2 regions of the Lutispora sp. QWL-02 genome follow, and region 1 is predicted to be linked to the other one. Evidence: riboswitches for the same ligand, from Rfam matches in the RefSeq annotation. Region 1 holds a riboswitch; the other holds the start of a gene.
The links. Region 1 has a riboswitch for glycine ahead of AC4HCY_RS15985 (sulfide/dihydroorotate dehydrogenase-like FAD/NAD-binding protein). Riboswitches for the same ligand answer to the same signal wherever they lie in the genome.

Region 1 (15,193 bases):
TAGCAGGCCATATAGCATTTATGAATGTCAAGTATGAAAAAGCTTTGAAAAATCTAAATAAGTGTGAAAAGTATTTTCTAAAAAATATGTACCATTATGATTTAGCCTTGGTTTATGATGACTTGTTTACAATAACTGGGGACAAGCTGTATCTGGACAAAAAGAAAGCATCACTTTCACACGATGCCGTCAGGCGCAATGTACTTATTGATGCTTTGTGATATATGTCATCCTGAAGGCATTGCCCTCAGGATGACATATAAAAAAATGTGCTGTTATCAGTGTGATTCGTATAATTGACCCTATAAAGATTTGATCACATCCATGTTTGACTTCCCAGTCTTCGGCTCCATAGCCTTATTAAGCTTCTGAACTCTTCCCTCGCTGTTGGTATAGGTTCCTTCATTCTCCGCAAAGCTTGTTATCGGAAGAACTACATCTGCCAGCTTAGCTGTTTCTGTAAGCAGCATATCAAATACTGCAACAAAGGCTGCTTCTTTCAGTGCCTTCTCTGCCTCAGGATTTCCTGTGCCTATCGGGTCTTCCCCATATATCAATACTGCATTGTCTCTCAAGCTCATTTCAGCTGCTTTGAAGGCCTTTACTCCTTCATTTACCAAGCCTAGGCTGTTTGGCTTATTCTGCATAAGCAGTATGCTTTCCTCATTCTTATCCAAGGCTTTCACCAATTCTGCCGCTGCCTTTGCTTCAGCATGGCCTGCAGCTCCGCCTATCATTATAAGAGGGGATACTGCCTTCTTAAGCTTTGCTGCCAATGCAGCAACCGCTCCGTCGACTGCCTCACCCTCAGCCGCTTTGACTAATGCTTCAGCAAAATCTTTAACCTTATTATCATCTAGTCTAACAACCATTCCCGCGTATCTGTCCAGCTTTGACACAGCCTCGCTTACCATGATAAGCTCAGCACCCTTTTCTGCTGCAGCTTTCACCATAAGTGCCGCTACAGGATTTTCCTCTTTGATGTCAAAGCCTAAGCATAGGATAGCATCAGCTTTATTGATATCTTCATAAGAAGCTTTTTTATAATCCCTGCCGAAAGAATCCTGCAAGCCATAGGCTGCATCACTTAAATCAAAGCTGTAAATATTGCTTGATACAAGCTTCTTCATTTCAGCTACTTCTTCATTGGTAGCTTTTTGTGATACAAAGCCCATTGCTCTATGAGATTTCATTTTTTCATTTATGAGCTTATAAGCTTCTTCCCAACTGCTCTCCACCAGTTTGCCTTCTTTTCTTATCATTGGCTTTAATATTCTCTCAGGGGAATTGATAAAGCTGTTCTGGAATCTGCCTTTTTCGCATAGATTTCCGTTATTTACACCCAACCCTGCTTCTGATGTAGCTCGGATAAACCTGTCCCCTGATATATGAAGCTTCAATGTGCAGCCTGTACCACAGTTATTGCATATAGTATCTGCGATTTTCTCAACAAACGGGCCCGGTTTTGGCAGCTGCACCTTTTCCGTCAAGGCTCCTACAGGGCAGGTGGAAACACATTGGCCACAGGATTCGCAGCGGCTGTCCTCGCCGAAAGGTTTGCCGAAGGACGGCTCTATGGTAGTATTGTATCCTCTGGAGATGAAGCCCAGCGCAGCTGCGCCCTGCACTTCAAGGCATATCCTTACACATCTTCCGCACATGATGCATTTATTCTTGTCTCTGCTTATGAAAGGATGGCTCTCATCAATAGGATGCTTTGTGATGGCGCCGGCCAGCCTATCTTGTTTGGCTCCATAAGTTGTGGCAAATTCTCTCAGCTTGCACTCATGGATGTCCTTGCATCCGCAGGACAAGCATCTTTGAGCTTCAGCCTTTGCCTGCTCTTCAGTAAAACCTAATTCAACCTCTAAGAAATTATGCTTTCTCTCCTCCTTGCTGAGCATAGGCATTCTGTTTTTGTCTATTTTTTCGTATTGTTCAAATTCTTTCTTATCAATATCCTTAAGCTGCTGTCCCTTGACATGGTTGTACATCTGGGGAAGCTTCTCAATCTTTTCCCCTCTTAAATATTTATCCATGGAGTAAGCTGCAATTCTCCCTGCCGCGATTGCCTTGATGGCTGTCTGAGGGCCTGTAACTCCATCTCCGCCCGCAAATACTCCTTCTATATTGGTGGCCATGAGATCCGGGTTGATCACTATCTTGTTATTCTTAGCTTCCAGATTAAAGCCATCGTTTATAAAGCTCAGGTCCTGTGTCTGACCAATCGCACCTATTACATAATCTGCTGGCATCTTGAATTCTGAGCCTGGTATTTCTATAGGTCTCCTTCTGCCTGATGCGTCGGGCTCTCCAAGCTCCATCCTGATGAATTCGATATAGATGGGCTTTCCTGCATCGCTTACTATCTGCTTTGGAGCTATAAGGAATTCAAATTCTACTCCTTCATATTCGGCTTCTTCTATCTCCATCTCATGAGCGGGCATTTCTTTTTTTGTCCTCCTATAGGCTACGGTAACTTTCTTGGCTCCCAGCCTCAGAGCGGTTCTGGAAGCATCTATTGCAGTGTTTCCTCCGCCTATTACTATTACATGCTTGCCGGATAGATCAATATTATGACCTAATCCTACTCTGCCCAAAAAGTCCACACCTGCGTAAACTCCCATTGGGCATGCTTCGCCTTCGCACCCTATGGGCTGCCCTACCTGTGAGCCGATGCCCAAAAATATGGCTTCATAGCCGTCTTTTTTAAGGCTTTCATAGGTTACATCTGCACCAAAGGTCTTTTCATATTGAATCTCTACACCAAGTTCTTTTATGGTGTCGATTTCCTTGTCCAATGCTGCCTTGGGCATTCTGTATTCGGGGATTCCATATCTCAGCATTCCGCCGCCTCTGGGCCATCTCTCAAATATGGTAACTTTATGTCCTTCCCTTGCAAGGTAGAAAGCACAGGACAAGCCTGCAGGGCCTGCTCCTATTACTGCGGCTTTCTTGCCTGTTGCAGCTTTTTTATTGGGGACATAATGATCATCGCTGTTCAAATCATAATCAGAAGCAAATCTTTTCAGATAATCAATGCCTACCCTTTCATCTACAAGATTTCTTCTGCACTCATCTTCGCAGGGCCTGGTACAAACTCTGCCGCAAACCACCGGAAGAGGATTCCTTTCCTTTATAAGCTTTACAGCTTCCTGATATTGTCCATTGGCAATATGGGCTATATAGCCCTGGACATCAATTCCTGCCGGGCATGTCATGCTGCAGGGAGCCGTACAATCTCCGTAGTGCTGGGATAAAAGAAGCTCCAGGCACATCCTTCTTGCATCATTGACAGCATCGGTTTCAGTTCTTACTGTCATCCCATCGGTAGCTTGAGTTGCACAGGCCAACATATTGCCCCTGGCGCCTTCCACCTCTATCCTGCAAAGCAGGCAGGAGCCGAAGGGCTTGAGTCTGTCATCATGGCACAAAGTCGGTATGAGCATATTATTTTCTCTTGCCACATCCAATATAGTCTGGCCAGGATTGGCAGTAACTTCTTTTCCGTTTATGGTTAAATTCAATTTTCCCATAGTTCTCTACCTCATCCCTTTACAAATTATTCTACGATAATAGCAGCAAACTTGCAGGTATCCTTGCACAACCCGCATTTTTTACATATGCTGCTATCGATCTTATGTGCTTTTTTTACTTCTCCGGATATGGCCTTTACCGGACATGCCCTGCTGCAAAGTGTGCAGCCTCTGCACTTATCTTGGATTATTTTATATTCTATCAAGCTCTTGCACTGCTTGGCAGGACATTTCTTATCCCTGATATGAGCTTCATACTCATTTCTAAAATATTTTATTGTGGTCAAAACAGGATTAGGAGCAGTCTGACCCAGGCCGCAGAGAGAATTTTTCTTGATATTTGTAGCCAACTCTTCTAAAAGCTCAATATCGCCTTCTCTTCCTTCTCCCTTTGTTATCCTTGTTAAAATTTCATTCATTCTTTTTATTCCAATCCTGCAGAAGGTACATTTGCCGCAAGACTCATGAACGGTAAAGTCCAAGAAGAATTTTGCAATATCAACCATACAATTATCTTCATCCATAACAATCATACCGCCGGAGCCCATTATAGCCCCTGTTTTAGTAACGGAATCATAATCTATAATAGTATCTATCAGCTCTGCAGGTATGCAACCGCCGGAAGGCCCGCCCATCTGCACGGCCTTAAAAGCTTTGCCGTTTGGGCAGCCGCCTCCTATATTGTATATGATTTCCCTCATTGTAGTACCCATAGGAACTTCCACCAGCCCGGTATGATTTATTTTTCCCCCTAATGCGAAGACTTTGGTTCCCTTTGATTTCTCAGTCCCCATAGAAGCAAACCACTCAGGGCCGTTGTTTATTATAGGGCATATATTTGCATAAGTTTCAACGTTATTGAGGAGAGTAGGTTTTCCGAATAAGCCTTTTACTGCCGGAAACGGCGGTCTTATCCTTGGCATCCCCCTTTGCCCTTCTATAGAAGCTATTAAAGCGGTCTCTTCTCCGCATACGAAAGCACCCGCTCCGAGACGTATTGCAATGTCAAAGTCAAAGCCCGTCCCTAAAATATTTTTACCCAGCAATCCATATTCCCTGGCCTGATCAATTGCTATCGTAAGGCGCTTAACAGCCAGGGGATACTCGGCTCTGACATATATATAACCTTGACTGCCTCCTATTGCATAGCCGGCTATGACCATAGCTTCCAAAACAGAATGAGGATCACCTTCCAGAATGCTTCTATCCATAAAGGCACCCGGATCACCTTCATCTGCATTGCAGCATACATATTTCATATCGCCTTGTGCTTTAGCGGTAAACTCCCACTTATTGCCTGTAGGGAACCCGCCGCCGCCTCTTCCTCTGAGGCTTGATCTCTTTACTATATCAATGACTTCTTCGGGCTTTAGCTCTGTCAAACATTTTATCAAAGCTTTATACCCATCAAAAGCTATATATTCATCTATGTTTTCAGGACTAATAATTCCGCAATTTCTGAGGGCAATTCTTTGCTGATTTTTATAAAAATTTACTTCGTTTATGGATTTTATTCTGCTTTCTGCAACAGTTTCCCCGTAGAGAAGCCTCTTTACAACTCTGCCTTTAATAAGATGCTCTTTTACAATCTCTTCTACATCTTCCGGTTTGATCATACTGTAGAAAGAAGCTTCAGGATATATGATGACTATCGGTCCGAGAGCGCATAAGCCAAAACATCCGGTTCTCTCAACGATTACCTCCTGATCAAGACCATGGATTTTGATCTGTTCTTCAAAATTTTTTGCTATCTGCTCCGAATTGGAAGATGAACAGCCGGTTCCCCTGCAAATCATGACATGGGAGCGATACATTTTCATTCCATATTACCTCCTCATTGTTTGCTGACCTTAAAATCTATCGGTATTTATCTAAAATCGCCGGGATATCTTTTGCTATTAATTTGCCATAGACATCATTGCCTATCATCATCACAGGGGCAAGGCCGCAGCAGCCTAAGCAGGCTACCGTCTCAAGCGTGAATCTATTATCCTTTGTGGTTTCGCCAACCTCAATATTTAACTCTTCCTTTAAGGCTTCTGCTATCTTCTCCGATCCTTTTACATGGCAGGCAGTCCCAAAGCATAGCTTTATTATATTCTCACCTGTAGGAGATAACCTGAATTGAGAATAAAATGTAATCACACCCATTACTTGTGTCGGGTGTAAGCCTGTCCTATCACAAAGGGCCTCAAGAATATCTTGCGGCAAATAGCCATAGGCTTCTTGTATGTCTTGCAGGATGGGAATCAATTCTGATTCTTTTCCTTCATACTTCGTCAATATTTTGTCAAAATTGTTAAAATATTGACTAGGTTCTCCGCAGCAACATTTTTTGTTTCCCATAAAAAATGTACCCCCTAATTCTATAATACAGGTTATGTTTATATTATATTACAAAAATTTTAAATATTCATTCATTATAGATTATTGTACAGCTTATGTCAATTTGCTGCTTGATAATGAAAGCAGCAAATATTTAAGGCATCAAAATCTAAATTTTGATGCCTTAAATATTACATATATTCACATTGCTTCATTGCTCATTGACCAATTTATAGCTTTTCAAAAGTGACGATACGGTAAATCCATCATTTGTCTTATATTCAGATTTCACCAGGCCAACTCCCTTTTTTATATAGTAATTTCTATAAGCTGTTTTGTCCTTATATACCTCTTTTATGACTATGCAGTCCTGAAAAGTGCCTGCAGGTACGGTAACAGAGGCATTAATGTCTATGATCTCATAAGAATTCTCCGAGCTTACCCACTTATTTCCTACTTCAACGGGCAGTTTTATTATCGTTTCATCAAAATTTTCTTCTATATCAAGCACATTTTTCTCGTCATAGACTTCACCTTCCATATAGGTATGAACTAAAGCGTCATCTTTTATGGCATAGATATTTGCAGATCGGGTTCCTCCGTTATCTATCATGACTTGAAATTTATTGTCCTTTGAATAAGTGACCTTTTGTGTGTAGGATGCATACTCATTCCCTTCTCCATCATATATCCATTCATTGCCCACCTTCAGCGGGTAATACAGACTTATATCATCCTTTGCCACCGGCACTTGCTCCTCCGGAGCCTTCACTGCAGGCGCGCATGAAGATACGATCGCTGCTATAATAATTATCACTGCAAGACTTAACACAGCTTTATTTTTTTGCATGAGTAATCACTCCAACCTTTATGTTTTTATTTGCTAATCTCTTGCTTATTATATATAACGCAATAAATGCATTTGTAGCTTTAAAACGGCGTATGCCGTCATTCTAAGCGTATGCGAAGAATCTTAGCCAGATTCTTCACTCCATTTTGTTTCGTTCAGAATGACAGTTTTGTAAAATATTTAATGCGTTATATATATTATTTTCAAATTATATTTATATATTTGACGTTTTTGGTCATAATTAGTTGCAGATATACGAAAATATATTATATATGATGACTTGCGATAAACTTTTTTGATATAATATTAATAAGCACAGACAAGGAGGTATGAATGTGAATAAGGCTATTAACAATTATATCGTATGGATAATAGTTCTATTCTTGGAATGGTTCATATTGAAAGCTGCAAGCAGTGCTAACCTATGGATTTTCATCGCTATTCCAATCATTGCCGCATTTATTTACACGGAATACAACAATCAACCCCCAAAAAATAGAAGAAACTTAAGATGAAGTTAGCAAGGAGAGATCAAATGTCACATATCCAACTGTGTGCACCCTGTGGTTTTGCTCTGGAGGCTATATTATCCAGAGAAATTAAAGAACTGGGCTTTGAAGTCAACAAAGTCGAAGACGGCAGGGTCTATTTCTTATCTGATGAATCAGGCATAGCAAAAGCAAATATTTGGCTGCGAACCGGCGAGAGAGTGCTGGTGAAGATGGGAGAATTTAATGCCACCTCCTTTGAAGAGCTCTTTGAGCAAACCAAGAGCCTGCCATGGCATGAATGGATACCAAAGGAAGGCTCTTTTCCCGCTGCAAAGGCCTCTTCAGTGAGATCCAAGCTGTTCAGCACTTCGGATATTCAAGCTATAGTTAAAAAGGCTGTGGTGGAGAGCTTAAAGAGAAAATATGATGTTAATTGGTTCAGTGAAAGCGGTGCTTCTTATCCCATACATATTTTTGTATTTAAAGACCGGGTTACTCTATATCTGGATAGCACCGGACCTGCTCTGCACAAAAGAGGTTATAGAGAAATAGGCAGCGCAGCTCCGATAAGGGAAACATTAGCAGCAGCATTGGTATCACTGACTCCATGGAAGGAAGGGCGCCTATTGGCCGACCCCTTTTGCGGCTCCGGAACCATAGCTATTGAAGCCGCCCTTAAGGGACTTAATATTGCACCAGGTTTAAAAAGAAGCTTTATCTCTGAAAAGTGGTCGCGAATTCCCCAGAAATTGTGGAGCAGAGCGCGCCTTGAAGCTGAGGCTCATATAAGGGCAAGCGAGGATATCTATATCCAGGGCTATGATATAGATGAAAAGGTCATAAAGATAGCAAGGGACAACGCAAAAAAAGCCGGCGTGGATAAATATATACATTTCCAGCAAAGAGATGTCAGAGATTTTTCAAGCAAGGACAAGTATGGCTTTATCGTTACCAATCCTCCCTACGGAGAAAGGCTGGATGATATTAAAACAGTAGAAAGATTATATACCGATATGGGCAAGGTCTTTTCCTCTTTAGATAGCTGGTCTTTCTATATCTTGACAGCTTATGAAGGCTTTGAACGGTATTTTGGAAGAAAAGCGGACAAAAAAAGGAAGCTTTACAATGGGATGATGAAAACTGATTTTTATCAGTATTTCGGTCCAAAGCCTCCGAAAATTGGAAACGGAAACCACTGAAAGGCACTAACTTTTTCACGAAAAAATACGGAAAACTATACATAAGCACCAAAAATTCTATACAGTTTTCATTCTGAACGAAACAAAGCGGAGTGAAGAATCTAGCTAAGATTCTTCGCTTACGCTCAGAATAACCGAACGCGCCAAAGTTTTAACTGCGGGTAGGAGCTAATTTAATGCATAATACTATAGGCATAGGGGCTAAAGCAGCAATTTCACATAAATTTAATATTATCAGCCCTTTGGTGATTTTTTGCAAAGTTTCAGTGACTTTCCGTGGTTTCCGTTACCCAAAGATCATCCATCAATCTCCGGATATGCTCTTTTCTCTTAATGGTTTCATCTATATCCAGGCAAATTTCGCCCTCATGGATGACCAGGACATCCCCTTCTTTTGCTTCAGCAGGCATCCTGGCTCTCTCTATACTGACTATTTCCTTGTTCTCATCCTCGCAGACAGCATAGTCCCCCTCAAATCTATCGATGATAATATACCTCATATTATATCCCCCCTCACCTTTTGCTTTTAGCGCACGGGTTTGGTATTCTCGCTAAAAGTTATTGATTCTCCGTCTGAGCTTGCTATTATAGTTCCGCTTTCGTCCGTCCTATAGACAATTATATTCTTTTTCCTTAATCTATCCAATATTTCCTTATGCGGATGTCCATATTGATTATCCTTTCCTACGCTTATAATTGCATATCGAGGGTTTACCATATCCAAAAATTCCTTGGTTGTTGAAGTGGTGCTGCCGTGGTGTCCAACCTTCAGCACCTCCGCATATAAATCAAAGCCTTTTGCCAGCATCTCTTTTTCAGATATGCTCTCGGCATCACCCGTAAACAGAAAAGAGTTTTTTCCGTTGGTAAGCTTGATAACTATTGAGTAATTATTTGTTGATTCATAACGCTCACTATTGGGCGCAAGTATCGTAAAAACAGCACTTCCCAGATTAATATTCGTACCGGGAATGGGGGTATTTACCTTCAGCCCCTTATTTGATATCGCTTTTAAAACATCTTCAAAGGTCTTAGTGGTGCTCATGGCTTTAGGCATATAAACCGCACCGATATCAAAGCTTTCAATCACTGCATCAAGCCCGCCTATATGATCCTCATGAGGATGAGTACCTATTACATAATCCAGCTTTTTTATGTTCTGTGATTTTATATAATCTACCACTGCTTCACCATCAGCGTTATTGCCTCCATCGATAAGCATAGTAGCTTCATCGCTCTGAATCAATATGCTGTCAGCCTGGCCGACATCTATAAAATGGACCTTCATCCCATCAGCAGCAACATTGCTATTCTCTACGAGACCTCCATTCATGATAGCTACTGCAAGATATATTATCAAAGCTGCCAGAAAAAATGGTAATTTCTTTTTCATGATTAACCCCCTAAAAGTCATATATTCTAAGCTGTATATTTCTTTACTTTAAATATACTCTAGCAATAATATAAAATTCATATATTTCTAAATTATAGCACAGAAAGCTTATGGCATCGACATTCCAGATTATTTCGAATTTTTTTGAATAGATTCTTTAAGCGGCTTTATAATGATTATATCAGGGAGAAAATGACCGGTATATATAAAAAAGCAATTGAAAGAAACAATGAAAGCTGTTAAAATAGATAAGGATGATGCTACTGTGGCTCAGTCGGTAGAGCAGCTGATTCGTAATCAGCAGGCCGGGGGTTCGAGTCCCCCCAGTAGCTCCATGTGAAAGCAAATCACTCATAAGAGTGATTTTTTCGTATAAGCGAATAGATAGCTGGGGCTCGAACGGGCGGAACAAGAAAATGCGACCCTTAGAAGCATTTTCCTGCCCAGGCGTGATAGCGAGCCAAAGCGAGCGGAGCGAGTCCCCCCAGTAGCTCCATGTGATATAAATACTTGTGGAAAATAGATCTATAAGTATTTTTTATTTTACCCCTATTATAGATTTCAAATTATCTTCCCACAAGCTTGCCGACATTTTTTATTAGAATAGATATAGTGCCGTCTGTATTCGTTATAAATTCTAGTCTGTCCGTATCCGCATACTGATCGAGAGGAATATTTATCTCAATCCCCGTATCGGTTTTGATAATTTGGCGCTCCAATTTCTTAAAGTTGCTTTTGCTCTGAATCTGAAATTCCTTTTTATCTAATCCCTGATTAATTATTTTTTCTTTAAACTCATTTTTCGCCTCTACATTATTCTCAAAAACTTCATTGATTACATCATCTACATTGAACCCGCCATGCTCATCATAATTGTCTAATAATATTTTCTTAAATTGCATTTTTTTCTCGATATCATCATTAAAATGCTTTTTGTTAATCTGATCTGCTGTTTTTGTTACAATATCAAGTTTGGATTTGGAGGACAACTCCGGCTGGCATCCAAGATAGTAGTGGGATAAATAATACTCCTTTTGGCCGTTTATTAAATATTTTTTTTCAACTATTTTAACTGAAAAATCATCCAGATTAATAATAACAACCTCATCCAGACTTTGGGCTTCAGATGGTAAAACTGTTTTTTGCTTTATTATCGTATTTTTAGCACCTGTATCAATTGTTTCAACGAAGTGAATATATGAGCTCTTGTAATTCATTTTAAGTATTGAAAAATATGAATCGCCTTCATAATTGAATGTTGCGAAAATGAGATCCGCAGCAGGAATATCAACATTTTTCTTCATAAGGGTAAATAATTGCAGCGAAAGATTCTTAGTTGCAGCAATAAAATCATTATTGTCCAAGTATGTACTTAATTCCTTGTAACAATAGTTATCACAATCATCAAGTTGGGTAGCTTTGTAATTATCGCTCATTAAAATCTTAAATATATGGATTTTAATGAAATCCTCTATTTCTTCGCTTAAGTCTAACCGGGCGTTTGATAGAACCGGCATATCCATGCTCGAATCCAAAATATGAACTATTGCATTTGTCACTTTTATACTGTCTTTATCCATTATATTTTACTCCTTACCTTTACCGCCATATTCTTTCGCTAAAGAGAGCAGGCTGAACTCAGCCTGCTCTCTTTAGTATAAATATTATATTACCACAAATGATCGCTTGACAACATCAATTGCGCTTATTATTTTTAAACTATCCGTTAATATACTTATCTATGGCAGCTGCAGCTTCTTTTCCTGCTCCCATTGCTAAAATAACAGTAGCAGCGCCGGTCACCGCATCTCCGCCGGCAAAAACGCCTTCCTTTGAAGTCTGACCCTGCTCATCTGCTATCAGGCATTTTTTCTTATCAACATCTAAACCTTCTGTGGTGGAAGGAATTAGCGGATTAGGCGATGTACCAAGAGCCATTATTATAGTATCAACATCAAATTCGAATTCTGACCCCTTAACAGGCATTGGTCTTCTTCTTCCCGACTTGTCAGGTTCACCAAGTTCCATTCTTACACATTTAATACCTTTTACCCAGCCCTTTTCATCACCAATTATTTCTGTTGGATTGGTAAGAAGTTCAAAGTTTATGCCTTCTTCCTTTGCGTGATGTACTTCCTCTACCCTTGCCGGAAGCTCTTCCTCTGATCTTCTGTATACTATCCATACTTCTGCTCCAAGCCTCTTAGCTGTTCTGGCAGCATCCATGGCAACATTTCCTCCGCCTACTACTGCAACCCTGCTGCCAACCTTAATAGGTGTATCGTATTCATCTTCATAAGCTTTCATCAAATTATTTCTAGTAAGGAATTCATTTGCAGAAAATACACCGTTATAGTTCTCTCCGGGTATTCCCATAAATTTAGGAAGACCTGCACCTGAACCTACAAACACTGCGTCATATTTTCCCTTATCGAATAAATCATCTATTGTAACAGTTCTTCCTACGATGACATTTGTTTTTATCTTTACCCCAAGCTTCTTTAAATTTTTTATTTCATGTTTTACGACAGTCTCTTTAGGAAGCCTAAACTCCGGAATTCCATAGACTAAAACTCCCCCTGGCTTGTGGAGTGCTTCATAAATAGTTACATCATAACCTTCCTTTGCCAAATCTCCGGCACATGTGATTCCTGCAGGCCCAGAGCCTATTACTGCTACTTTATGTCCATTGCTCTCTTTAGCTTCCGCTACTTCAACATCATGGTCTCTTCCCCAATCTGCGGCAAATCTTTCAAGCTTTCCTATAGCTACAGCATCTCCCTTATTTCCGAGAACGCATTTAGATTCACATTGTACTTCCTGAGGGCAAACCCTGCCGCAAACCGCAGGAAGTGCAGTATATTTAGCGAGAACTTTAGCAGCTTCTGCAAAATTTCCTTCGGCAATTTCATGAATAAATTCCGGTATATTAATTGATACTGGACATTTTGTTACGCATTGAGGATTTTTACATTTAAGGCATCTTTTGGCCTCTGCTACAGCTTCCTCTTCCGTATATCCAAGGCAAACCTCTTCAAAGTTATGGCTTCTAACTTCAGGTGATTGCTCTGAAATGGGAACCCTCTCAAATCTGTTCATTAGTTAGCGCCTCCTTTATGACATGTGCATACATGTTTTTCATTTTTCTCTGCTTCTTCATTTTTATATTGCGCTTGCCTTCTGAGTGCTTCATCAAAATCCACAAGATGACCGTCAAATTCAGGTCCATCCACACAAGCAAACTTTGTTTCATCCCCAACTGTTACCCTGCATGCGCCGCACATACCTGTACCATCCACCATGATTGGGTTCATGCTTACAATGGTTTTGATTCCAAGCTTCTTAGTCATGATACATACAAATTTCATCATTATCATTGGACCTATACATACGATGAGGTCATATTTTTTCCCTTGATTTACCACAAGATCTTCAATCAAACTGGGTATCATACCCTTAAAGCCGTAGCTGCCATCGTCTGTTGCTATATAGAGATTTCCTGCTACTTTTCTCATCTTATCTTCAAGAATTATCAAATCTTTAGTTTTAGCACCTATAATTACATCAACATCTATGCCATTTTCATGGAACCATCTGGCTTGCGGGTACACCGGGGCAGTGCCAACTCCTCCTGCTACGAATAGAACTTTTTTCTTTTTTAGCTCATTGATATCTTCGTTTACATATTCTGAAGGCTGTCCCAAAGGACCTACAAAATCATGGAAGTATTCGCCTTCATTGAATTGAGCCATCTTTTTTGTAGAACAACCTATAGATTGAGCAACAATAGTGACTGTTCCTTTTTCCTTGTCATAATCGCATATGGTCAAAGGAACTCTTTCTCCCTTCTCGTCAGCTATGACGATTACGAATTGACCCGGTTGAGCTGACTGTGCCACCAGGGGAGCTAAAACATCCATCGAGAAGATGTTTGTTGATAGGTTTTCCTTCTTTACAATTTTATACAATGGTAGCCCTCCTTACATATTTTAAAAAACATTTTGAATCATTGGAATTTTCATGCAATAAAAAAAGATAGAAGCTTCTTCGCCTCTATCTCTGTCATTAAACCTGAGAGATTCTTCTATATCAATAGAATTGCCCCTTCGGTGCATACGCTTTCCAGAGTTATGTCCGACTGCGGTCCTTTGGCCTGAGAGTTTCATTTAACGGGCTTTTCTGTACTTTCTCCTTCGGCTCCCATTATAATGGGTATCTCCCACAAGTCATCATCCATTTCATATCAAATTGTATTAAAATTAATATTCCCTTTCTATATCTCTGCAGTATTGGATTAATGCTATATATCCAAGCTTTATTTTATTGCTGCATAATCAAATCCAGAAGCATATTACAATCAAAATCTTTTATTGCATGTTTATTTTATCACAATCTTTTTGCTTATTCAATGTATTTTTATCCCATATTGCAACTTATCCTGCAATTTTTATTTTTGATTTTAATTGTTCATTTTTTCTATTTCCTCTTCTATTTGATTCTTGTCAATGCGCTCAAAAAGAATATTTACTTCTCCTAAATTCAATCCGGATAAAACTTCAGTATATTTCCAGCCTAAATCTCCTATCTGAAGCATGCTGTTGAGCTTAGATGATGAAATCGGCAGAAACGGCTCCAGCAGCATTGATAGGTTGGCAATGATCTGAACACATGTGTAAAGTGTTTCCTTGCATCTCTCTTTATTTTCTTTCACCGTAATCCAAGGCTGTTCTTCATCAAAATATTTATTTGCAGAACGTATGAATGAGAATATTGTTTCAATGGCATCTTTAAAATGGCCTTGCTCAATAAAATCTGCCGAAATCGCATATAGCCCTTTTAGCGTTTCTCTTATTTCAGGATTGCATTGACCCTGCGGCACTTTACCATCAAAAAATTTTTGTATAAAAACAAGGCTTCTATTAACAAAATTACCATATGCACCGAGCAGCTCTCCATTATGGCTATTAATAAATTCCCTCCATGAAAAGTCGGCATCTCTCGTCTCAGGGCCATTAGCTATAAAGAAATAGCGAATAGTGTCCGGATCATAGTGCTCAATAAGATATGGTATCCATACAGCCCAGTTTTGGCTCGTGGATATTTTTCTGCCTTCAAGCGTTACATACTCGCTTGATATTATCCTATCCGGCAGGTGAAAGCCGCCATGAGCCTTGAGCAATGCGGGAAGTATGACAGTATGAAAAGGAATATTATCTTTACCATGTACATAATAATGCAAAGACTTTTCAGCCCATATGGACTTCCAGTTCACACCCCGGGCCTGTGCCCATTTTTTGCTTGCCGAAAGATATCCTAATACTGCTTCAACCCATACATATATCTTTTTATTTTCGAATCCTTCTGCAGGGACAGGTATGCCCCATTCCAGATCCCTGGTC
Region 2 (15,193 bases), 1.1 Mb from region 1:
GTATGGAAGGAACTTAAGCTGCTTTTTTCGGAAGCTGAAAAAGAGTTTTCCGGCATCATCGAAGAAGGCAATTTTCCTCCCGACGCTTTGACGTTTGATTTTTCCATATTTGGGATCAAGGCGTCCTTAAATGAAAAAAGCTTTAATGATATAGTTTCCAGCCAGGTTGATATTGCTGAGATGATATTTGATTTTAAACCTGGTAAGATTGTGATTGAACTTCCTGAAAAGAACTTGAAATTATCAGGAGTATTCATCATTGCAGAAGGGCATATTTTAGAATTTGAAGCAGAAGAAGGGGTTTTTTATGACATGCCGCTGGCAGCAGGAACCATAGAGGAATTATTTAGAGAAAAAAAACTGTCGTTGGATCTGGAGCCCTTGCTCGGCAGCTATACTCTGCAATCTGTAGAGATCATGGAAGATTACATAAATTTGACCGTTAAACCCAATTTATATTGATTAAAAATGCAGGAGGCGATGGACTTGATTGAGGCAAAGAACGTGAGCTTAAAGTACAGTGACGGTACAATAGCGTTAAACGATATAAACTTACAGGTTGAACCGGGTGATCTGATCTATATTACAGGTCCCAGCGGCTCAGGCAAAACCAGCCTCTTAAAGCTTTTTATGGGAGTGGAGTATCCTACATCCGGTTCTTTAGCGGTTCTAAAACAGCCTATAATCAGAGGACAAGCTTCAAAAATAAGGAAGCTGAGAAGATCTATCGGTCCTGTTTTTCAAGAGTTCAGGCTTATAAAAGGCAGAACAGCCGTTGAAAATGTGATGCTAGGCATACGTTTTTTGAATATTCCACAAAAACAAATGAAGGAGGATGCGATTAATGCCTTGGTGAAGGTGGGACTTAAACACAAGATTTCCGCACTGGCAGAAAATCTATCCTGGGGGGAGTGCCAAAGAGTGGCTATTGCTCGGGCAATAGCCAGGCGGCCCTTATTGATACTTGCCGATGAACCTACCGGAAACCTTGATAAAGATAACGCCTTAAATATATTGGAGTTATTGACTTCTTTTAAAGATAAGAATACGGCGGTGATCATTACTACCCATGCAACTCATTTGATTGAGAGCTTTAGAGAAGGAAAGCTGATCTGCGTAAGCAATGGAAGCATCCGTCAGGAAAGGCTGGGTTAATGAATAATGAACAATATAATATACAATATAGGGTATTTTTTCAAAGAAGCCAAAACAATAATAAAAATTAATATGATGACTAATATATTTTCTATTTTAAGCATAGGGCTTATTTTCTTTATACTCATCATGGTGCTCTCAAGCTGGTGGATAAGCGGCTATGTAGTCGACACAATACAGAGCGAAGCAGAAATAAACGTATTTTTTGGTGATAGCGTTGAAGATGATGGTATTTTGCAGATGGTGGAAAGCATTAAGAAAATTAATGGCGTCATGGGTGCCCGGCTTATTGATGAAGATGAAGCCTATAACAGGATGTCCGCAATCCTGGGGGAAGAAGCAAAAGTTCTGAAATACCTGGATGATAACCCCTTCAGCCCATTCATAGAGGTAAAGATCCAGCTTGGGGAAATGGAAAAGGTTCTCGAAGGCCTGAAGTCTGTACCCGATATAGAACAAATAAGGGATAACAGGGATGTTTTGGAGCGTTTGAGGGGTATTATAAGAGTGTTTGAAGCGCTGGGGTGGCTGATCATGGCTACTGTAAGCATAACAACGGTGATAACGATATCACATATTATAAAGAGCGGGATATATAATAACAGGGAGCAAATAAATACTCTAAGGCTTTTGGGTGCCTCTGAATCATTTATTGCATTCCCATTTTTGATTGAAGGCTTGATATTGACTATGGCAGGAGCCATGGCTGCGTTTGCTCTTGCAGTGCTCGCTTTAAAAGCTTTCTATAGTCAAATGGCCGGCCCGCTCCCATTTATTCCGCTGCCTCCCCGTGAAGCTTTGGAAAGCAGCTTATTTATTCTGGGTATAGTGATAAGTTTGGTTTTGGGAATAGTTGGCGGTATCTTTGGCTTGCTGTCGGCAAAGGTCGAATAGACCACAAGAAGCTTGGTTAAATAATCAAGAATGCCCTCCATATCGGAGGGCATTCTCTTTTATTGTTTATTTTTATCCCATTTCAATATCAGATTTCTTGCAGCTTTAGCTTCGTCTATTCTTCTTACCGGTGTGTCATGGGGAGCGGTTTTTAAGATATCCGGACTTTCCTTAGCTTCCTCTGCTATTTTTATCATTGCATCGATGAACCCATCAAGAGTCTCAACGCTTTCGGTTTCAGTAGGTTCGATCATTATAGCTTCACTTACGATGAGCGGAAAGTAAATTGTAGGAGGATGGTAGCCATAGTCAAGCAAGCGTTTAGCCACATCCAGAGTAGAAATATGGTTTTCATCATTGAGAAGTCCGCCTAAAACGAATTCGTGCTTGCATACTTGATCTATGGGCAGATAGTAATGTTTCTTCAGCTTGCTCATAATATAGTTTGCATTAAGCACTGCCTTTTGACTTACTTCCTTTAATCCATCGGCACCCATTGACAGTATATATGCATAGGCTTTTACAGCAACCCCAAAATGCCCATAAAAGCTTTTAACCTTGCCTATGGAGTTGGGTTTATCATAGTCCAGCACATATTTGCCATCCTTTTTTTCAACAATTGGCACCGGAAGGAATTTAACCAGATCCTTTCTTACTCCGACAGGTCCGCTTCCAGGTCCGCCTCCGCCATGAGGAGTGGAGAAAGTTTTATGCAGGTTGAGATGAATTACATCAAAGCCCATGTCACCTGGTCTCGTCATCCCAACAATAGCATTGGCATTTGCACCATCGTAGTAAAGAAGACCTCCTGCTTCATGCACAAGATCTGCTATCTCTTTTATGTTATGCTCAAATAGTCCCAAGGTGCTGGGATTTGTCAGCATTAATCCTGCTATTTCATCACTTAATACGGCTTTCAGTTTTTCAAGATTTACAGCTCCGTTTTTATCAGATTCTATCTCCACTATTTCAAAACCTGCGACAGCTGCACTAGCAGGATTTGTTCCGTGAGCCGAATCCGGAACTATGATTTTATTTCTTTTTCTGTCTCCTCTATTATCATGATAGGCCTTGATTATCATCAAGCCGGTCAGTTCACCATGAGCTCCCGCAGCAGGCTGAAGGGTTACTTTTTCCATTCCCGTTATCTCCGAAAGCAAGTTATCAAGCTCATACATGAGCTCAAGAGCTCCTTGCACTGTCTCTACGGGCTGAAGGGGATGAATATTGCTGAATCCTCCCAAAGCCGCCATATCTTCATTTATTTTAGGATTATATTTCATGGTGCAGGAGCCCAGCGGATAGAAGCCGGTGTCCACTCCATAATTTTTATTGGAGAGATTGGTGAAATGCCTTATAACATCGACTTCGCTCACTTCCGGCAGCTCAGCTTCTTTATCCCTTAAAAATGAATCAGGGATCAAGCTATTCAATTCTGCTTCATCTACATCGCAGGGAGGAAGGCTATAGGCTTTCCTGTCTTCTTTGGAAATTTCAAAAATCAGCTTATTGTAATCCTTCATCATATCACCTCCATCGCTTGAGCAAGCTTGTCGATTTGCTCTTTAGTCCTTTTTTCAGTGACACACAGCAGCAAGCTGTTCTTAAATTCATGATAGTCTTTTTCCAGCTCATAGCCTCCGAGAATATTATGCTTTAATAGCTCCTTATTAATTTTATTGCTTTCTGTAGCGCTTGTAACCGCAAATTCCTTAAAGAAGGGCTTGTCAAATAATGGCTTGAATCTGCCGCTCTTTGTAAGCTGTTTCATTGCATAATGAGCTTTTTTTGTGCTTTGTTCAGCCACTTCTCTAATACCTTTTTTACCCATTGTAGTCATGTAGATGGCAGCAGTAAGAGCATTAAGGCCCTGGTTTGAGCATATGTTGGAGGTTGCCTTATACCTGCGTATATGCTGTTCTCTGGCTTGCAATGTAAGAACAAAGGCTCTTTTTCCGTCCACATCATCAGATTGTCCGACAATCCTTCCGGGCATTTTTCGCATCAGCTTGGTATTGGTAGCCATGAATCCAAGGTATGGCCCTCCATAGCTCATGCTGTTACCTAAGGACTGACCCTCTCCTACAACGATATCGACGCCGGATTCGGCAGGGCTTTTCAGTATCCCCAGAGAAATGGGATCTACATAATCTATCAATACAGATTTATTTCCATGGACTATTTTTTCAACCTCAGACAGATCTTCTATTATACCGAAAAAATTGGGGTTTTGCACAATAACACCAGCGGTATTGCTTCCCACCAATGATTTCAGTTTTTCTGCATCAGTAACACCGTCTGCCATATCAGCTTCGATCACTTCAACATCGCGGAACCTCATATAGCTTTTCAATACTTTCCTGACTTCAGGATGAACTGTTTTTGAAACGATTATGGAGTCACGCTTTGCGCTTTCTACAGCCATCATAGCAGCCTCTACGCAGGCGGTCGCTCCGTCATACATAGATGCATTGGTCACATCCATGCCGGTGAGCTTGCAGATCATAGTCTGATATTCGAATATCACCTGCAAGGTACCCTGGCTTATTTCGGGCTGATAAGGTGTATATGCAGTATAAAACTCTGATCTCATCGCCAAATGCCTTACAATGGAAGGTATATAATGATCATAAGCCCCCGCTCCAAGGAAGCAGACCAGATCCTCAGTGCTTTTATTTGCATGGCTCAGATCTTTCATATGAGCAGAAAGCTCCAGCTCGGATAGAGGACCGGGAATATTGAGCTTTCTGTCGAGACGCAAACTTTTCGGTATATCTACAAACAGATCTTCAATGGATTCTGCACCGATGCTTCCGAGCATCAGCTTTTCATCAGCTTCTGTATTTGGTATATACCTATGCATATTAATCCTCCTTACTGCAGAATTCCTCATATTCCTGCGCATTCATAAGATTATCAAGCTCGGATTTATCGGACATTTCTATAAGCACTACCCAGCTTGCATATGGATCTTCATTGATAAGCTGAGGTGAATCCGATAATTCTTCATTAACCTCAAGGACTTTGCCTGAAACCGGAAGATATGAGTCGGAAGCCGCTTTAACAGATTCTATGACCCCGAATACCTCTCCGGCATTAAGTTCATTGTCAACCTCCGGTAATTCAACATATACTATTTCTCCCAAAGAATGCTGAGCATAATCTGTGATTCCTATATAGGCTTTTTCTCCCTCGACTCTTACCCATTCATGGTCATTTGAATAAAACAAATCCTTTTTTACTTCCATTGTTACTCCTCCTAAACTTTTTTTAATTATTCATTGTTCAGACTGCAAAACTTTGTTTTAGCCTGTTGTACTGACTGATAAAAGAGTTAATTGTGAAGGAGCTTAGAGTTTGTTAGTTTTGACGCAACCCTATGCAAGCTTACAAACTCTTAGTCCCGAAGCATAAGGTGAATTGCTCCACAGGAGCAAGAGAGCATGCCCTGGGACATTTGCAATCGTTATCAGTCAGTGCAACATATGCATTAATGAGTTATTGCAGTAAAATCTTAATTACTTTTTGTAATGCTTGGTATAAAACTTTCTGCCGACTACCTTAGCTTTCGCAGTTTTTTTCCTTATTTGTATTTCTAACGGAGTATCAAGCTCCGAGTATTTGATATCAACCATTGCAAGGCCTATATTTTTCTTTAGCGTAGGAGAATTATAGCCTGTTGTTACAAAACCAATAATTTTTCCGTCAGCTAAAACATCATATCCATGCCTTGGAATGCCCGGCTCGATCATTTCAAAGCCTACTATTTTTCGTTTTAAACCTTCTGCCTTTTGCTTTTCAAGGGCTTCTTTTCCGATAAATCCGGGTTTGTTAAGTTTTACAAACATTCCAAAACCAGCTTCCAGGGGTGTGATTTCCGCGGAAAGCTCATTGCCGTAAAGTGGCAAGTTTGCTTCAAATCTCAGAGTATCACGGGATCCAAGGCCGGCAGGCTTTGCACCTTTAGCCTTTCCGGTCTCAAGTATTTTATCCCATAAATATTCGGCATCCTCATGCTTCATGTAGATTTCAAAGCCATCCTCACCTGTATAACCGGTGCGGGATACAAGACAATTTCTGCCTGCAATCTTCACATTTTCTTTGAAATAGAAAAATGCAATTTCAGACAGATTTGTATCTGTCAGCTCCTGCAGTATTTCTTCTGCTTTAGGCCCCTGAAAGGCCACCTCAGATATATCAGGCGATATATCTGCAAACTGCATATCATAGGCTCCTATATTATTCTTCATCCATTCAACATCTTTATCAACATTGCCCGCATTGATTACAAGCATATAATGATTATTTGTATACTTGTAGACTAAAAGGTCATCGACGATGCCGCCGTCGGGATAGCACATGAGAGAGTAAATTATCTGGTTTTCATTCATATTAGATATATCATTGGTGATCAGGTTTTGAATATAGTCTGTAGCCTGCTTTCCTTTTATCTCAACTTCTCCCATATGAGATACATCGAATAAACCCGCGCTATTCCTAACAGCTTCATGTTCTGCGGTTATACCCTCATATTGTACCGGCAGTGCCCAACCTGAATAATCTACGATTTTTCCGCCATATTTTCCATGGGAATTATAAAGCGCCGTCTTTTTAGGATCACTCATAAGACTATTCCTCCTTTTAATTTTAATATATTTATCCGATAGCCTTTGCCGCTGATGCTTATATCTATAAGCCGAATGGCATTAGGCTTCGGAATAATATCTCCTAAAGTTCATACGCAGTTATCAAATGATATACAGTTGTATTGTGTCCAAAATATAAATGGATATAATAGCATAATAATAAAAGATGCCATTATATCCACTCTGTTCTTTTACCTGAGAGCTTCTACACTCACAGTGTATTTCCCCTACGGCGCCGTTTTACGGACTCTTCAGAGGTCCGTCCCATGACGATCCCTTTTGCCTGAGAGTGTTTGTAAAAAGATGGCTTCCTTTTTATAATTGCTCCTTCGGCTATCTATTATGATATCTCTCGCCATTTTCATCCGGTTGAATATTCATTTATTGCTATAATTATATAAATATATTCCAAGTATTTCAACCCCTGATATATATTTAACCCAAATATTTTAAAATTATGTTGACATTAACGTTACGTAAAGGTGTATATTGATTTTGAAAGGAGGCAAACACATGGAATATACAGTGCAAGGTTTGGCAAAGTTGGCAGGTGTCAGCACAAGGGCTCTTAGGTATTATGATGAAATCGGTATTCTTAAGCCGGCAAGAATCAATTCATCGGGATATCGTATATATGGCCAGGCGGAAATTGACAGACTGCAGCAAATAATGCTTTATAGAGAGCTGGATATAAGCTTGGACAAGATAAAAGATTTGATATCTTCACCTGCTTTTGACGGGGTCGCTGCACTTAGAGAACATCGTGAAAGACTCCTTGAAAAACGAAGCCAATTGGATGCGTTGATAGCGAATGTGGAAAAAACCATAGCCTTTGCGGAAGGGAGGATAAAAATGTTTGATAAAGAAAAATTCGAAGGCTTTAAGCGAAAAATGATCGATGATAATGAAAAGAAATATGGAAATGAGATAAGAGAAAAGTATGGTGATGATGTAGTTGATAGGTCCAATAAAAAAGTTATGGGCATGACCCGAGAAGACTATGATAAGGTAACAAAGCTTGGAGAGCAGGTTAAGGAAAAACTTTCTGAGGCCTTTAAAACCGGTGATCCCGCAGGTGAATCCGCTCAAAAAGCAGCTGAGCTTCACAAGCAATGGCTCACATATTATTGGAATGAATACAGTAAGGAAGCCCATGCGGGTGTTGCCCAAATGTATGTTGATGATGAAAGGTTCAGGGCTTACTATGATGAAAAGCAGCCGGGTACGGCAGAATTTTTTAGACATGCGATATTGATCTATACTGGCCTGGAAAGGAAGTAGCTGTTAGCTTGAAAAAGCGGTTGGGGCATCCAACCGCTTTCGCTTATTTCTTGATCTCCTGCTTTCCGGTGACCTTGCTCTTATCATCCATTGTAAAGGTACCCTTGGCTTCATCTGCAGTAAAATATACATTTCCGTCAACAGTAGCATCTACAAGCTTAAAATTCTTAGATGAAACATAAAGGTCTCCTTTAAAGGTTCCATGCTGGATGCTGGCCTCGGGGCTGTTGATGGTGAGCCTTGGTGCTGTTAAAGTATATCGGGCAGTGATGTTTCTGTTAGCATCCTGGGCATAAAGGGCGATTTTCCTTTGTATGATATCCTTGCCCTCAGCGTCTTTCTTGCCATTTTTAAATTCGCCGTCCAATACCAGCTCCTTATCAATGGTCAGGTCTTTTGTGATAGCTATGATCCATGTGCCGCTGCTGCCTATTGCCTTTTCAAATGCCGCCGCATTATCAACTATAGAAGCAGTTGTGACCTTATCCGGTGTAGCATCTGAAGGCGTTGGAGCCGGAGAAGGCGCAGGCGCAGGCTTTGCACATCCTGCAAACAGTGCAGCAGCAAGGATAAATATCGATATTAATTTCTTTGCTTTCATTAATTGCCCTCCTTGAAAGTAATAAATTTTACTTTGAATTTATTATATCCATATGAAAAAAATCAATGTAAAGTGCCTGACAGCATGTTTGTTGTCTTATGATCAGAGATTTAATATAATAAATAGTATAAGCACACAGTGGTTTGCAGGAGGAAAAATGGAATTAAAGCAAGTTGACGATATGAATGTAAAAGCTTTTTTCAAGTTTTATGAAAATCAATATTTGAATAATCCTTTTAAGCGAAATTCTATGTCAGGGCTGCTAAAGGGTTTGTTGAGCGGCAAGAGTGAATTATGCAAGTCCGCTTACCTGGAGCCGTTGATGGTGATGGATGGCGGCAGAATCATAATGATAAGCATATTGGCATATGCTTATAGGATGCCTGAGTTTCTGCAGATAGGCTTCTTTGAAGCCGAAAAATTCGATATGGAGGCTTTTGATTTAATAATAGATCGAGCCGAAGCCTTGGCTAAAGAAAAGGGTGCTGATAAAATATCGGGCTCTTTAAACATTCATGTAAATTACGGTTTGGGATTTTTAGCCAGCCATTATGAGGAGCGGCAAAGCTTTGGTATGCCACATAACCCGCCTTTTTATCATGACTTTTTTGAAAAAAGCGGCTTCAAAGCGATAGAAATGATAAGTTACAAAAAGGATATGCATTCACTTGAGCGTTTGCTCAATTCTGGACTTCAGAGGCGGATCAGAGAAAGGTATGTGGTTCGCCCAGTTGATTTCAGGGATTTGAAAGCCGAAGCATATATATATACTCAAATAAATAATGACGCTTTTAAAGAGCATCTCTTTTATTATCCGCGAAAAGCTGAAGAAGATTTAGAGCTGTTTAAGGATTTCAGATTTTTGTTAAAACCTGAAAATCTTTTGTTTGTTGAAAAAAATGGAACGCCTGTGGGATTCATGCTCTGGTATCCCGATTTTCATCAATTGATGAAGCCTTCAGAGACATTAGGCTTATCAACTGTGATTAAAAATAAATTTTTTTCTGATAAAATAGATACCTTTAAAATTGTTGAAATGGGAGTGATACCCAATGAAAAAGGGCGGGGAGCGATTTTAGCATTGTTTGACCATTGTTTTCAATGCGTTAAAGGTCGGTATGCTAATTTTGAATCCGGTTGGATCCTCGAAAATAATACTCTTTCAAAGAGCTTTGGCATTAAATGGGCAGATAGCAGGCACAAATGCTATAAAGCCTATATAAAGGATGTGCATTAATTGGCTGTCTATAGCAATTTATCGGATATCAAATCAAATTTACCTTTTGAACATGAGTTGTCAGTATTGCTGGAGCTCCTGGAAAAAGTAAATCCATGCGGTCAAATATATAGCTTTAATGAAGACAGCTTTATCCTCTCATATTCTTTAAAGCTAAACCTGCTGAATTTCAAATATGCTTTCCCGCTGAGAGCCGATGTCAGAATCATTGGATTGCCTATCTCACTCTGCTGCAAAGGCTATTGGGGAGAGGTTTCTTCTGTGGAAAGAGCCATAGAAGAGATGAAGGGGCTGAAGGTAGTGCTGAATGCCGATCCCGGGTTTAAAAGGCTCGTTGCAGGAAGAACCTTATCAACCTTTGTTTTTAATAATAGATTTTCTTCTTTTGAAGATTATCTAAAAGCACTGCGCAGTTCATATAGGAGACGGATTAAGAAGGCGCTTAAAAAAGGAGAAGGCCTTATAGTGAAATCTTTAGACAGAAAAGGATTCGGCAAGGAGCATTATGATTTGTATTTGAGCATAATGGATAGGACCCAAAACCCCTTAGAGATACTGCCTATGCAATTCTTTACCGATTATGAAGCAGATTTTTTCGAATTTATCGATTCAGGCTCCGGCAAGCTTTTGGGATTCATCCAGCTAAAAGAGCTGGGAGGAGAGCTTTGCTTTTTATTTGGCGGTTTTCGCAAGGAGTACAACGAGCCTTATGACCTTTATTACAATATGCTGCTTAAGATCATTCAAGCAGCCATAGAGAGGGGATATAGGACCATCAACTTCGGTCAAACAGCAGAAGAAAGCAAATTGAAGATAGGATGCACAGAAGTGGATAAATATTTATATTTGCATCATAGCAACCCTATTATCAATAAGCTTTTGCAGCGTTTAGTGCCTATATTTTCATACAAGCCCTATAAAATCCGGCACCATGTGTTTAACATGGACTTGAAGGAAGCCTCGTTCAAGCCGGAGATAGAGCGCGTAAAGGGGGAACTCTTATGATTGTTTTTTTGAAAAAAGTGAGAGTCAAAACCCTGTTTTCATTATTCGACCCTGTAAAGGTTGAACCCTTGGAGCTTTGCTATCTGGAGGCTGTATTAGACTCTATGGGCATTGAGTGCCATATAGCCGATGATTTATTCGGACTCAAGGAGCCAAAAGAAATCAAGCCGGATGTTATAGTCCTTACCGGTTATAACGTAGCTGAAGAGGAAATCATACTGGAAGCCGGCGCTTGCAAGGCAAAATATCCAGGAACGATTGTTATTGTAGGTGGAGTTCATGCCCAGCTTAATGCATCTGCTTTTCATCATAAAAACATAGATTATGTCATTCATTCCCAATGCTTATCGGTTTTTAAGCAGGTTATCAGGCATATTTCGGATTCAAAGAACAAGCTGATCGAGGCAGGGGTAGATTATTTCATAGATCAAGCCGGTTCGGCAGACGGCATATGGAAGGTTGGAGGAAAGCATTATATAAAAGCAGCAGACTCAATCAAAGCCGATCGCCGCTTGTTTCGAATGATCAGTCCCAAGACATCATATCTGGAGAAAAAACAGGTGGCATTGATTAAAGGAAGCATAGGCTGTCCCTATGGCTGTGAGTATTGCTACTGCAGGTGTGTAAATGGCGGAATATATATAAAGAGCGATTATGATAAAATGGTTGAAGAAATGGCTGATATTGAAGCAGAGTATTTTTGGATTGTAGATGATGTTCTTTTTGCAATGCGTGAAGATGCTTTAGCTTTTATAGAGGCCGTAAGCAAAATTGATTTAAAGGTTAAGATAATCGGATATTTAAGAGCAGACTTTATTATAAAGGAAGCAGATCTGCTGCCTAGATTGAAAAAAGCAGGGCTGGCAGAAGTGATCGTTGGCTTTGAATCTATCAATAACGAGGAATTGGAGGACTATCACAAGTCAACAGACGCGCTGCGTTATCCTGAGGCTATATCGCTGCTGAAAGAAAACTCCATAGATCTAACGGCATTATTTATGGTGCATCCGGATTATTCCCTTAGAGATTTTATTGACCTTAGAGATTTTATCAGGAAGCATGATATTGACGTTTATACCATATCTGTATTTACTCCGATAAAGGGTACAAGCAGCTATGAAAAAGTGAAGAAAGACCTGATAACTCAGGATTTAAAAAAATATGACTTTCTTCATCTGGTATTAAAGCCCAGGCTTCTGGTCCCACTATTTTATATTTTGTTTTATTGGACACATTTGAGGCTGCTAAAGTCAAAACGCATATGGAAATATATAAGTCGACACAACAGTTAAATTAGAGTTATTGCAGTTAGTTAAGTGATAAAACAGGAGGATGGTTATGACTTCCAAAATATGGGATTTTTGGGCAAGCAGATATGATAAATTATGGGTTCAAAAGTATTCATTAAAACCTACAAGAAATTATATACTGAAGCTCATAGAAAAAGGCTATAGAGGCAATAAGCATTTAAAGGTTCTGGATCTGGGCTGCGGGCCCGGTGAATTGATTGAAGAGATAGGAAAGAGATATGGAGGCTATGATATTACAGGGATAGATTATTCTGAGGCAATGCTTGAAATTTCAATGAAGAGGAACCCCAACGCCGATCATATCTGCATGGATGCGGCAGAATTGGACAAGTATGATGATGAATCTGACATCATAATCTGCACCCACTCCTTTCCCTATTATAAGGATAAAGCCAAGGTTATAGCTGATCTATCAAATATTTTAAAAGACGATGGAAGAATATTTATGGCCTTTGCCAGCGGCAACAGCTTTTATGATAGGCTTTGCTTATTCTTTGTAAAATTTACAACCGGCATGGCTTGTTATCCTTCGGATTTTCAATTCAGGGAGCTGGTTAAGCCACGGTTGGAAATAGAGGAACTGGGGGTAATCAAAGAGAAATTTTTCATGCCCAGAATTGCAGTTTATACATTGAAGAAGGTGAAAAAGTGAAGGTACTGCTCGTAAGACCAAGGCCCCACAAAGAAACCATTGGGCTTCAGCATGTTATGATATGCGAACCCCTTGAATTGGAATACTTGGTCTCCAATATACCTGATTTTATCAAAAAAAGCATAGATATAAAAATAGTAGATATGATTTTGGAGAAAATCCCATATGAGTCTGTCCTGTTAAATGAGAAGCCGGACTTTATATTATTTACGGGCTATATCACCCATGTAGGGATTATAAAAAAGCTGGCGGAGCAAGCCAAAGGATTATTGCCGGAAATAAGCACAGGGGTCGGAGGCGTTCATGCGGAGGTAGTGCCTGAGGATTTCAAATGCCGGTATATAGATTTCGTGTTTGACAGAAATGGCATTGACGGATTTAATGAAGCATTGAAAGCCTTGCTGGAAGGCAAGAGCAAATCGGATATCAGAAAGATGCTCAAGGACTCAGGACCAAAAAAATACAGCTTTTCATATAAGCATCCTGCCCGTGAGGCTGTCTCACAGTATAGGAAGCATTATTATTATATGTTTCACAAGCCATGTGCATTGATCAAGACCTCCTTTGGCTGTCCATATAACTGCCAGTTTTGTTTTTGCAGAGAAATTACAGATGGAAAGTACTTTGCAAGGGCTGTTGAAGATGTTATAAACGAACTGGAAGCCATAAAAGAAGAAGAAATATATATAGTGGATGATGATTTCTTGTATGATGCGGACCGGGTCGTGGCTTTCATAGCCGCTATCAGAGAAAGAAATATTAAAAAGAGGTTTCTTGTATACGGGCGAGCAGACTTTATTGTTGAGAATGAAGGCCTTCTGAAGGAATTCAAAGATTGCGGCCTGCAGGCAGTAATAGTCGGCATTGAGTCCATAAGAAGCAAGGACTTGGATGATTATCGTAAAGGAACCACAAAGCAGATCAACGAGAAATGCATAGAAATACTGAAGAGCATGGATATTGAGCTTTATGCCACATTGATAATTCCGCTGGATTTCAGCAAAAAAGATTTTAAAGAACTGACTGCCTGGTTAAAAGCTCTTGAAGTAAGGTTTGTGAACCTTCAGCCATTAACGCCCTTGCCCGGGACAGATATTTTTGATATGTACCTGCCGGAATTGCTGATCCGCCGCGAAGATTATCATCTCTGGGATATGGCTCATATAGCCCTTAAGCCGAAGCATATGGGCATATCAGAATTTTATTTGCAGCTGTTGACTTCATATTATAAGGTTATTATGAGACCAAAGCATATGGCTGCGCTGATAAAAAAGTATGGTATCAGAGCTAATATTAAAATGCTCATAGGCAGCAGCTTTGTAAGCTGGCAGTATTTGCAGAAAATTTGGAGAGGAAAATAAATGAGGAAATTATTATTGATTCAACCCAGTCCTTATGATAAATTTAAACGCCCAATAAAAAAGAAACGATTGTATTTTGTCGGTTTAGCTATGCCTTTATTGGCTGCCATGGCTCCGGAGGATTGGACTGTAGAGATTGTATTGGAATTGCTGGAGGAAGTACCGATGGATACCGATGCGGACTTGATCGGCATAAGCACCATGGGTCATGGGGTCATACGCTCTATTGATCTGGCCAGGGCTTTTCGTGAAAGAGGGAAAACAGTGATATTAGGCGGCTATATGGCCAGCATCATGGCGGAAGAAGCGTTGAAATACTGTGATGCTGTTGTGGTTGGCGATGCGGAGCTGGTATGGAAAGAGCTGTTAGAGGATTTTAAAAAGGGAAGGATTAAAAAAATATACCGAAATGAGTTAAAAAACGGAAGCTTTTCAACACCTCTGCCAAGGTTTGATTTGATCATGGACAAGCCAATAGGGGATTTTCTTCCCGTACAGGCGGGAAGGGGCTGTCCCAACAACTGCAGTTTTTGTTCCGTGGCCTGCTTATATAAAGGGCACTATATCAAAAAATCTTTGGAAGAGGTGATCAGAGATATACAGCAAGTAGCAGATTTAGGATTTAAAAAATTCCTGCTTCTAGATGATAATATCTTCTCTGATAGAGAATATTTACTGGAGCTGATGAAACATATAAAAAGCATGAATATGTCCTGGATGAGCCAGTGCGACATCAGAATAGGAGAAGATGACGAATTGCTGAGAATCTTAGCTGACAGCGGCTGTACCACCTTGAGCTTTGGTCTTGAAAGCATTTCTAAAGAGAGCTTAAAGGCTATGAATAAAGGCTGGGCAAATCCGTCTGATTATCCCAGGTTGATCAGGAATATACGGTCCCATGGCATTGATGTATCGACGGAAATGGTCGTTGGCGGAGAAGGAGACACCATTGCTTCAATAAAGGACACAAAGGAATTCATTGAGAGAAACAAAATAGGGGTACCCAGGTTTTATATATTGACCCCCATACCCGGCACAAGATTTTTTAAAG

Region 2: linked by a shared signal. The riboswitch ahead of gcvT (glycine cleavage system aminomethyltransferase GcvT) and the one ahead of AC4HCY_RS15985 (sulfide/dihydroorotate dehydrogenase-like FAD/NAD-binding protein) in region 1 are both predicted to bind glycine.

Annotation. Positions count from the first base shown of each region.
Region 1 is NZ_CM177762.1:3,378,361-3,393,553, forward strand. It holds gene AC4HCY_RS15925 (helix-turn-helix domain-containing protein) at 1-221, shown strand, start outside; gene AC4HCY_RS15930 (NAD(P)-binding protein) at 303-3,536, opposite strand; gene nuoF (NADH-quinone oxidoreductase subunit NuoF) at 3,563-5,356, opposite strand; gene nuoE (NADH-quinone oxidoreductase subunit NuoE) at 5,394-5,882, opposite strand; gene AC4HCY_RS15945 (hypothetical protein) at 6,073-6,711, opposite strand; gene AC4HCY_RS15950 (hypothetical protein) at 7,047-7,226, shown strand; gene AC4HCY_RS15955 (THUMP domain-containing class I SAM-dependent RNA methyltransferase) at 7,247-8,401, shown strand; gene AC4HCY_RS15960 (DUF3006 domain-containing protein) at 8,665-8,901, opposite strand; gene AC4HCY_RS15965 (ComEC/Rec2 family competence protein) at 8,928-9,794, opposite strand; tRNA gene AC4HCY_RS15970 (tRNA-Thr) at 10,054-10,129, shown strand; gene AC4HCY_RS15975 (nucleoid-associated protein) at 10,361-11,374, opposite strand; gene gltA (NADPH-dependent glutamate synthase) at 11,514-12,893, opposite strand; gene AC4HCY_RS15985 (sulfide/dihydroorotate dehydrogenase-like FAD/NAD-binding protein) at 12,893-13,762, opposite strand; glycine riboswitch at 13,847-13,925, opposite strand; glycine riboswitch at 13,926-14,026, opposite strand; gene metG (methionine--tRNA ligase) at 14,254-15,193, opposite strand, start outside.
Region 2 is NZ_CM177762.1:2,316,829-2,332,021, forward strand. It holds gene AC4HCY_RS10770 (coiled-coil domain-containing protein) at 1-462, shown strand, start outside; gene AC4HCY_RS10775 (cell division ATP-binding protein FtsE) at 487-1,155, shown strand; gene AC4HCY_RS10780 (cell division protein FtsX) at 1,162-2,049, shown strand; gene gcvPB (aminomethyl-transferring glycine dehydrogenase subunit GcvPB) at 2,109-3,575, opposite strand; gene gcvPA (aminomethyl-transferring glycine dehydrogenase subunit GcvPA) at 3,572-4,912, opposite strand; gene gcvH (glycine cleavage system protein GcvH) at 4,914-5,297, opposite strand; gene gcvT (glycine cleavage system aminomethyltransferase GcvT) at 5,568-6,674, opposite strand; glycine riboswitch at 6,869-6,960, opposite strand; gene AC4HCY_RS10805 (MerR family transcriptional regulator) at 7,209-7,976, shown strand; gene AC4HCY_RS10810 (hypothetical protein) at 8,020-8,577, opposite strand; gene AC4HCY_RS10815 (hypothetical protein) at 8,735-9,814, shown strand; gene AC4HCY_RS10820 (GNAT family N-acetyltransferase) at 9,815-10,819, shown strand; gene AC4HCY_RS10825 (B12-binding domain-containing radical SAM protein) at 10,816-12,111, shown strand; gene AC4HCY_RS10830 (class I SAM-dependent methyltransferase) at 12,158-12,781, shown strand; gene AC4HCY_RS10835 (B12-binding domain-containing radical SAM protein) at 12,778-14,142, shown strand; gene AC4HCY_RS10840 (B12-binding domain-containing radical SAM protein) at 14,143-15,193, shown strand, end outside.